3 regions of the Rummeliibacillus sp. TYF005 genome follow, and region 3 is predicted to be linked to each of the others. Evidence: riboswitches for the same ligand, from Rfam matches in the RefSeq annotation. Region 3 holds a riboswitch; each other region holds the start of a gene.
What was found. Region 3 has a riboswitch for cobalamin ahead of CW357_RS04815 (ABC transporter substrate-binding protein). Riboswitches for the same ligand answer to the same signal wherever they lie in the genome.
Positions count from the first base shown of each region.

Region 1: linked by a shared signal. The riboswitch ahead of CW357_RS05590 (Ig-like domain-containing protein) and the one ahead of CW357_RS04815 (ABC transporter substrate-binding protein) in region 3 are both predicted to bind cobalamin.
Region 2: linked by a shared signal. The riboswitch ahead of CW357_RS16340 (hypothetical protein) and the one ahead of CW357_RS04815 (ABC transporter substrate-binding protein) in region 3 are both predicted to bind cobalamin.

Region 1 is NZ_ML122546.1:58,191-61,479, forward strand. It holds gene panF (sodium/pantothenate symporter) at 1-854, shown strand, start outside; gene CW357_RS05585 (transcriptional regulator) at 1,032-1,190, shown strand; cobalamin riboswitch at 1,331-1,515, shown strand; gene CW357_RS05590 (Ig-like domain-containing protein) at 1,674-3,251, shown strand.
Region 2 is NZ_ML122591.1:12,005-15,293, forward strand. It holds gene CW357_RS16335 (M20/M25/M40 family metallo-hydrolase) at 1-1,169, opposite strand, end outside; gene CW357_RS16340 (hypothetical protein) at 1,490-1,699, opposite strand; cobalamin riboswitch at 1,879-2,061, opposite strand; gene CW357_RS16345 (YdhK family protein) at 2,166-2,777, opposite strand; gene CW357_RS16350 (reverse transcriptase-like protein) at 2,918-3,289, opposite strand, start outside.
Region 3 is NZ_ML122545.1:7,401-10,689, forward strand. It holds gene argS (arginine--tRNA ligase) at 1-305, shown strand, start outside; cobalamin riboswitch at 1,143-1,333, shown strand; gene CW357_RS04815 (ABC transporter substrate-binding protein) at 1,445-2,404, shown strand; gene CW357_RS04820 (FecCD family ABC transporter permease) at 2,401-3,289, shown strand, end outside.

The DNA.
Region 1 (3,289 bases), on a different contig from region 3:
TTTTGCTTGTTGGTACGATTATTGCTGGTGGCGGCGTTTCTAATATCATGTCCGACTTAGTTGCTGAAAATCCTAAGTTAGTATCTCCGTTTGGTGCTGATGGAAGTTTAACGCCACTATATGTATCTACATTTTGGATTTTAATCGGTATTGGTGTTATTGGTTTACCTCAAATTGCAGTACGAGCAATGTCATATAAAAACTCAAGAAGTATGCACTCAGCAATCATTATTGGAACAATTGCAATAGGGACAGTTATGTTCGGGATGCATTTAACAGGGGTATTGGCACGCCCGGTGTTACCTGGTATTGATATCGGTGATAAAGTTATGCCACTTTTAACATTGAAGGTATTACCACCTTATTTGGCAGGTATCGTTTTGGCTGCTCCAATGGCTGCGATTATGTCTACTGTAAATGCTTTGCTAATGCTTGTAAGTTCTACTATTGTGAAAGATATATATCTAAACTATATTAAGCCAAAAGCGAATGATCATGAAGTGAAAAGACTAAGCTTTTTGGTCACTGCTTTAATCGGCTTAGCGGTTATTATTATTGCGTTAAAACCGCCTAGCTTGCTTGTATGGCTTAACCTTTTCTCATTTGGTGGCTTAGAATCTGTATTTGTTTGGCCTGTTGTATTAGGTCTATATTGGAAAAAAGGAAACAAATATGGAGCAGCTTCTTCCATGATTGTAGGTTTAGTCAGTTATATTTTCATTTACGAAAAATGGGGAACAACTTTCTTAGGAATGCATACAGTAACAACTTCTATTCTATTATCTCTTGTAAGTTATGTAGTAGTTAGTCTTCTAAGTAGTTCTAAATTTAAAGACGTTAAACACATCATTTAAAGATTTAAACTCAAGCTTTATTGTACTAATAGGGCTTGAGTTTGTTTATGTTTACGTATTGTATAAAAATTTATTTTAATATTTGTTTTTTAAGAAAATTCCGTTGACAGATGTTTTAGACTGTTATATATTATTATCAATAATAATATTTGTTATATAACAGGAGGAGAAATACAAATGGATATGTATAGAGAAAGCTATGAACGATATTGTAACGCATGCCAAGAATATGGATTGGAATCGAAAGACTTTTACTTTTTTATCAATCATCTAACGGAAGAACAACTTAATGCCTACAAAGAATACTCAAAAAGGAGAAACGACCAAAATGACTGATGCCGTCGCGAGTGACTTATAAACCCCCTGCTGATCATATAATGATTGGTAGGGGGTTATTTATTTTCGTCAAAATTTAAAAAATATTAGAAAAATATTTACATGACCTAAAGAATGTGAAATACTGATAGATGACAATTACATAACTTTTAGATAGAAGTGCCTATCAATTGATAGGATAATAGGGAAATCGGTGGAAATCCGATGCAGCCCCGCTACTGTAAATGTATTTGAACTTCGCGTATACCACTGGCTAACAGCTGGGAAGGTGCGAAATTTCTAATATACATAAGCCAGGAGACCTGCTTTTATCTTTAGTTCTGATCTTCGAGGGGAGGTATCGAACTGTGAAATACATATGTTTATTTCACGTCCAATTATCTTTACATATATATGTAAAGACATTAAATTTGTATTGCTTTCATTACCTCTATTCTAGAAGACAGTTAAGCGTTAATTGTCCAAATGAATGGAGGTATTTTTATGTACAAAAACAAAAACTTTAAAAAATGGATTGCACCAGTCTCATTAGCTAGTTTATTGCTCACATCTCAACTTCCTGCTTCAATTATTGCCCATGCAGAGGGAAACAAGGAAGTAAATGCATCAGTGAAAAATGTTGAATACCAAAAAGCTTTAAAGAGCTCAGCTTTATGGCTATACAAAAATACCCCAAATGCTAAGTTTGGAAATGAAGATGTTGTAACTGATTTAGCACAAACTGGATTCCCTGTTGCAAAAAATTATTATACAAATTACTACAAGAATATTGTTTCAAAACTAAAAGCAAATAACGGGAAAATCTTCGATGGAGAAAGAGAAGTCTCATCAGGTAAGTACGGAAAAGTAGTACTAGCATTAACATCAATAGGAAAAGATGCTTCAAATATTGAAGGTTTTAATTTAATTCAAACTATGATGGATAAAGTTTTGAAGGAACAAGAAAATCAAACTTACTCTGCAACATCAAATTATAATGTACTTTATGCTCTTGATTCAGCAAATTACAAACTTCCTGCTGATGAAAAATATGCAAATTTAAAAGAGCAAATGGTAAAAGATTTATTAAATGATCAATTTACGGATGAAAACGAAGGTTCATTTGGGGTTGCATGGCAATGGCCTGGTGTTGATAGTACAGCTATGGTAACGACTGCATTATCAAACTACACATCTAGAGATGGTGTTAATGAATCGCTTAATAAAGCATTGAATTATTTATCACTCAAATTAAATAAAAATGCAGGTTACGATGGCTACTATGGTGGAGATAGCCCAGAATCTATATCACAAGTAATTCTAGCGCTTACTTCTTTAAACATTAATCCAAAATCGGATCTTCGTTTTATCAAAAATAACAATTGGTCTGTATCTAATTTATTGACTACATACGATCAAGCATCGGGTGGATTTAAAAACTCTCCTACATCAAAAATAGCTAACGATATGTCTACCGACCAAGCAAACCGTGCTTTAGAAGCATATGATCGTCTAGTAAATAATGAAAAGAAATTCTACGATATGTCGGATGTTAAAGCTGAAAACCTTGCATATGACACAAAAGCTCCTAAATTACCAACTGTTAAAACAGTAGCAGACAATAAAACTACTGTAACTGGTAAAACAGAATCGTACGCTACCGTAACTGTGAAAAATGGTTCTAAAATCATCGGTACAGCCATTGCAGATTTTAAAGGCGCATATTCAGTCAAAATCAAAAAACAAAAGGCTGGTACCACATTAAAAATTGCAGCAACCGATCTTGCTAAGAACACTAGCAAGACTGTCTCTGTAAAAGTTGTTGATAAAACAGCACCAAAAACACCAATCGTTAAAAAGGTAACAAAAAATTCTACAAGAATAGTTGGAACAGCAGAAGTGAAATCAACCGTTTATGTTGTGAAAAATAAGAAAGTAATACAAAAGGGAAAAGTCTCATCGAAAGGTAAATTCTCTTTATCTATCAAAAAACAAAAAACTGGTACAAAATTAACGGTTTATGTTAAGGATGCAGCCAATAACAAAAGTGCATCTAAGACGATTACTGTTAAATCAAAATAACTAGTCAACAATGTAAATTTTAACCCAGGGTGTTAGAG
Region 2 (3,289 bases), on a different contig from region 3:
AATTGATCTGCAATTCGTAATGACTTTTCACGATCGTCAAATGTGTCATTTGATAATATAGATTTCTTTAATTCTTTTACCTGCTTTATACCCATTTTATTAACTGCATAGGTATATAATTCTTCAAATCGAACTACACGAATCTTGCCAATTGTTGAAACGCCTTGTTTCTTACAGATTACCTCGTAACGTGTTTGACACTTTTCCATAGCCTCTTTCGCTATTTCTTCGAATAAGTTCATGATTTCTCCGGCACTCCGCTTCATGAGGAAAACATTGAACATCGAAATGGCACGATAGGGTGTCTGTGTAGAATATTGTTCTTTTAGATCGGTTAACTTCAGCGAAACTGGAAGAGGGGTTTGTTCACCAAAGTCTTCTTCTAGAAATTTTTCATTCCATTCCATTTCTGCTGTTAGAAAAGCACTCATAAAAGGTGCAGTCATCCCTTTTAAAGGTTCTCCTACATGCGTCTCTTTCCCATAGAAAAGTGCTGCAGGCATAATCTTTCCAATTGAACCAGAGTAAACATATTCTTTTAAATCAGTTGGACCTTGAGAAAAAGAAGGTTCACTATTTAAAAATAATTTAATCTTCAAATTTTCTTTTTCTTGTAATTCTGATATAAGTTTCACTGCTTGTCGCATGCCTGCTGAATTGACTTCTTCATCAGGTACAGTAACAATTAGTAGATTAATAGGCCATTTTTCCGCAATAGCTCTTTCAATGATTTGCATATGTAGTGCTAAGCCGATTTTCATATCCATTACCCCTCGGCCAAATAAGTAATCCCCACTTACTAAATCTTTTTTGGCAGATTCGTTTAGCATACTTGGATCTGCCTTAAAAGCATTCGTTAACACTTCAGGCATAGTTGCTATAGGAATAAATGAACCGTACTCTTCAATTTGTACTGTATCAAAATGACTAATTAAAACTACAGTTTCATTTACATGTGAATTTTTGTATAATGCTGAAACAACTTGTCTCCCGCGGTCAACATCACAAAGTTTTAGATAAGATGGGTTTTCCTTAAAGTATTGAAGTTGCTGTAATTTTGCTTTTAGTTTACTTGAAAATAGTTGTTCCCCTTTTGTCATTGTCTGACTTTCCCAACTGACAAGCTCACAAAGGAGCGAACGTAATTTCTCTGGTGTATTCCACATCATTCTTCCCACCATCCTTTGGCATTATTAAATAGCATCTCCTATAAATAGGTAATCTTATATTTTGAATATACGTAAGTTTTTATATATAGTCAATGTATTAAAACCTAACATAATAAAAAATTCCTTTAACAAAATTATCAATCAAACAAAATAATATAAAAAGCGCATTTATTTTTTATTTAAATGTCAGGTAAAATAACATAAATCGGAATATAAAACTAAAAAGCGCATGGAAACAATCTTCTATGTTTTCATGCGCTTAACTATATTATTATTTCTAAAAAAGCCTATAAAATTTAAAATTTCAAAAAGTACTCAAATTAATAACTTCCTATTATTTCATGTTTAACATTTAAATAAGCGTAGTTAATATTTAAATACTGTTCACAATTTTCTTCTATCAATTCTCGTGTAATCTCTTTCAAAGACATTGATTTAGAAGTCCCAACAGATATCATTAGTTGCTGCTTCATCTTTTGTTCATACATGGTGACAATTTCATGATTCATCGTTTTCTCTCCTTTTCTCATAAAAAAACACATCCGTCAACATTTAGAAGGATGTGTTATGAAAAACTTGCTCTCTTATACGACTTCGACCATAGCAAAATAAGCCCTCTAAAAAAGGGAGAACTTTGCGGTTTTGTCGTACAATGAGCATGCAGAAGATATTCTGTCACACTCTACACCTCCTATCCTCGTAGGTTATATGGCTGTACTCGAAAAAAGGCAGGTCTCCTGGCTTATCTTCTCTGCTCATCGCACCTTCCCGTTTTGACAGTGGTTTTTGCGATTTGCTCTGAATTACAGTTGCGGGACAGCGTCGGATTCTCACCGATCTTCCCTTTTAAACAAATCAAAAAATGATTTGTACCCTTTTTCTTCTTATTCCGTTTCTCTCATTATAACATATTGTTATTAGTAGATTATATAATCTATCTTTATCACAAAAAAAGAAACTTCTATTTAAAATCTCATAGAAATTTCTTTTAATTTTTTATTTATTTGCTACTAGTTCACTTTCAATCAACCATTTATGATTTTTCACTTCATTCCCACCAGTAGTTGGCTTATAGTTGACCATGTAAACTGTTGTGTGAATTCCAGATTCAATTGTAGCAATAGCACCCTTCATACCTGGCAAATGGTCTGCATCAAGGGTCACTTTCGCTCCTGGTTGTAGAATTTTACCGGCTGCTTTTTTTATTTCTTCTTGAATCACCCATTTGTGATTTTTGACTTCTTTTCCACCAGTAGTTGGTTTATAACTGACTGAGTAGGCATTAGTCTCATATGCACCAACAATCGTTCCTTTTGCTCCATTCATGCCAACCATATGATTGGCTTGAACGATTACTTGACTTCCTACTGGATACGTTGGATTTTTAGCTTTTTTAATATCTCCTAAAACTACACCAGAATTATTATGATTCATATGATTATTTTCTTCTGTTACAGTTTGTTTATCATCTAAATTTAAATTATCATCAGGAGCTATATCCACATTTTTGTTTACATCAATATTTTCTCCCTTTAAAACATTGCCACAGCCAGATAATGTGATTAACGCTGTGAATACAAAGATGATTATTTTCATTTTGTTTTTCATGCTGTTTCCTCCAAGTTTCACTTATATGTTCACGCAATATCGGACTTATACTCTTTGAGAAAAGTATTCCCGATATTCCATTCTTTAAACAATAGAAGAACGCAATAAAAAAATTTATAGAGAAAAAATTCTAATTTCTATCAATCATGTTCCAATATTAATTCTATTTGTGCAATAATTTCTATACCATGTATTGCTTGAGTTGCCAGTCGATCAGCTTCTACATTCAATTTTCGAGATACATGTTCATATTCTGCTTGAATGCCTAATTCTTTTAACTTGTTATCAATTTTGTCAGCCCAACTCATTAACTCTGGTTCTAGTACTGCCCATTCACCACTCATTTGGTTGATCACGACTTGAGAATCACCGATAAATCGAATATTTGTGTTTTTAACATTTAATAATTCTAATTCTGTAATACTTAGTTGAAGTGCTGCATATTCGGATTCGTTATTCGATTTCAACCCTACTGTTTGTGCATTTTTTCTAACCCGAAACGGCTTGCCATT
Region 3 (3,289 bases):
GCTTTGCAGCTTCAACTGAACATCTTGATACATTATCATCTGAAAAAGACATTGAAGTATTGAAAAAAGTTGGAGACTTCCCACAAGTCGTAGCGGATGCTGCTCGTGTACGTGCGCCACACCGTATCGCTAACTACATCCAAGAACTTGCTGCAACATTCCACAGTTTCTATAATGCAGAAAAAGTTTTAGATGAAGAAAACAAAGAACGCTCTGAAGCACGTATCGCATTAATCACAGCAGTACGTACAACATTAGCAAACGCACTAAAACTAATAGGCGTATCAGCACCAGAAAAAATGTAATATTAAGTGCTGAGGGCGCTCGTTCAGCTGCGACAAGCGCTGGAGGGCTCGAATCGAAAGCGTGTTTTCAGCTTTCGACCGAGAGACCGAAGCGACTCGAGCAGCTAGCGCCCGAAGCCGGATAAAGTTAAATGCTGAACGCGTCCGTTTAGCCCCGACAAGCGCTGGAAGGCCCGAATCAAAAGCATGTTTTCAGCTTTTGACCGAGGGACTGAAGCGACCTCGAGGGGCTGGCGCGAGAAGCTGGATAAAATTAAATGCTGAGGCGGCTTGCTCAGACCCGAAAATCACAAAAGCTTTCGAATCGAAAACGTCATTTCAGTTTTCGACCGAGAAAGCGTTGTGACTCGAGGGACTAGCCGCAGAAGCTGGATAATTTAATTGCTGAACGCGCTCGCTAAGAGGAAGATAGCCTAAAAGCGCAACATCGTGTCGCAACGGCTATCTGACCCATATCCTGTGGGCTCCCGACAAGCGCTGGAAGGCCCGAATCTCAAAAAATAAGCAAGGGCATCGTATATTTTGTGTGAAAATATGCGATGTCCTTTTATTTTGCTTAGCTTTTTTACGTAGGAAAGAATTAGGGGACATGTAAGCTCCATCGACTAAAATTACTCAATCGAAAGAAAAAATAAGAGATACATAGCTTCAAGTATAAAATTACCGAGAGTATAAAGTTAGGAAACTCGCGCCCTGTTTAGCACAACTCAGGCACCAATTAGCACAACTCATAAGAATTATACCCCCACTCAATAGGTCAAAACTATTCCGTAAAACTTTAATTATTTTAAGGTACCTTCCATAAAAACAAAATATTCGGTATAATGATAGACAATTCAATAGTTAAAAAAGTACGGTTCTTAACATTCGGTAAAATGTTAAGTGAAAAGGGAAATCGGTGAAAATCCGATGCGGTCCCGCCACTGTAAGTGTGAGTAACTCGTATAATTGCCACTGAAAAATTTTCGGGAAGGCACGAGAAGCGTTGAACACAAGCCAGGATACCTGCCGTATTTAAAGACACCAGTTTAACTACGAGGATAGGATGGGTGCCAGTATATTTAATATTTACTGGATTCATGATGCCTCTCGAAAAAATAGAGAGGCTTTTTATTTTGCTGAAGGAGGCACTTCGATCAATGAAAAGAATATGGCAATTAGCAATAATGCTCACAATGGTATTTGCTTTACTTGTAGGATGTGGACAAGGAGATTCGCAAAAATCATCTAGTGACAAAACAAATTCTACGCAAACAACAAAAAATACGTCTACATATCCAATGATGGTAAAAGATGCACTCGGTAACAATGTGGAATTTAAAGAAGCCCCTAAAAAGATAGTTTCTTTAGTCCCTAGTAATACAGAAATATTATTTGCGCTAGGTTTAGACGACAAAATTGTAGGTGTAACTGATAACGATAACTATCCAGAAGCTGCTACTAAAAAGGAAAAAGTGGGCGGCATGGAATATGATATTGAGAAAATACTAAGTTTAAAACCAGATGTAGTGTTTGCGCATGAATCCAATGCCAAATCAGTAGAGGCAGGATTACAACAACTAAAAGATGCAGGAATTACTGTTTTTGTAGTAAAAAATGCAACAAACTTTGAAGAAACATATAACACGATCGAACAAATTGGCCAAATTACAGACAAAGGGCAAAAAGCAGATCAAATTGTTGAAGATATGAAAGCAAAAGTACAAGAAGTTCAAGATAAAGTAGCAAATGTGAAACAACGTTCTGTTTTTGTAGAAACTTCAGATGAACCGGAAATTTATACAGCAGGTAAGGATACATTTATGCAAGAAATCTTAGACCTAGCAAATATCAAAAATGTTGTAGATGATCAATCAGGTTGGTTTAAAATCGATTCAGAGCAAATTGTTAAACGTAATCCAGATACAATGATTGTAATGGAAGATGTTCCGAATATCGTAGAAAAAGTAAAAAAACGTCAAGGATTTAATAGTATTACAGCAGTCAAAAATGACGCAGTTGTACAAGTGAATCAAGATTTAACAGCTCGGACAGGCCCTCGCCTTGCTGATGGTCTAGAAGAAATAGCAAAAGCAGTTTATCCAGAGGTATTCAAATGAGGAAAATAGTAGTGGGGTATATTGTAGCCATATTCATCTTGTTACTGAGTATATGGCTCGGTATATCTGTAGGTTCTGTAAAGGTACCACTAAGTACGTTATGGGATACAGAAGCTGATGAAATGGCAACAAATATTTTATGGAATATTCGTATGCCACGTGTTTTATTGGCTGGACTTGTTGGAGCAGCATTAGCAATTGCAGGTGCTGCTTTTCAAGGCTTATTAAAAAATCCACTTGCTGATCCATATACGTTAGGAGTGTCATCAGGTGCCTCAGTAGGTGCAGTGATGACGCTTTTTTTCAATATTTCAGCCCCTATTTTAGGGATATTCACTTTACCTACATTTAGCATGGTAGGAGCAATGCTATCTCTATTTGCAGTGATTGGATTTGCTAAATTAGTTGATCGTACGATGAAGATGGAAACACTTATTTTAACAGGAATAATCATGAGTTCATTTTTAAGCGCTGTTATATCATTAATGATTGCGCTAACAGGAGAAGAACTTCGACAAATAATTAGCTGGTTGATGGGAAGCGTATCGATGCGTGGGTGGCCTTATGTGAAGATGGTATGGCCATTCATCCTTATAGGGGCATTGATGTTATGGTTTAATCGCCGTGAGCTAAATGCTATGTTGTTTGGAGAAGAAAGGGCAAAGTATTTAGGTGTTAATGTGAAAAGAAGTAAACTTATGCTTCTACTTGGGGGTTCAATGTTAACTGGTTCGGCGGTCGCGGTTTCAGGAACGATTGGCTTTATCGGACTAGTTGTCCCACATATGACTAGATTACTATTTGGTGCAGATCATCGTCATCTATTACCATTATCTTTTATCAATGGAGCATCATTACTGATTGTATGTGACTTGGTCGCCCGTA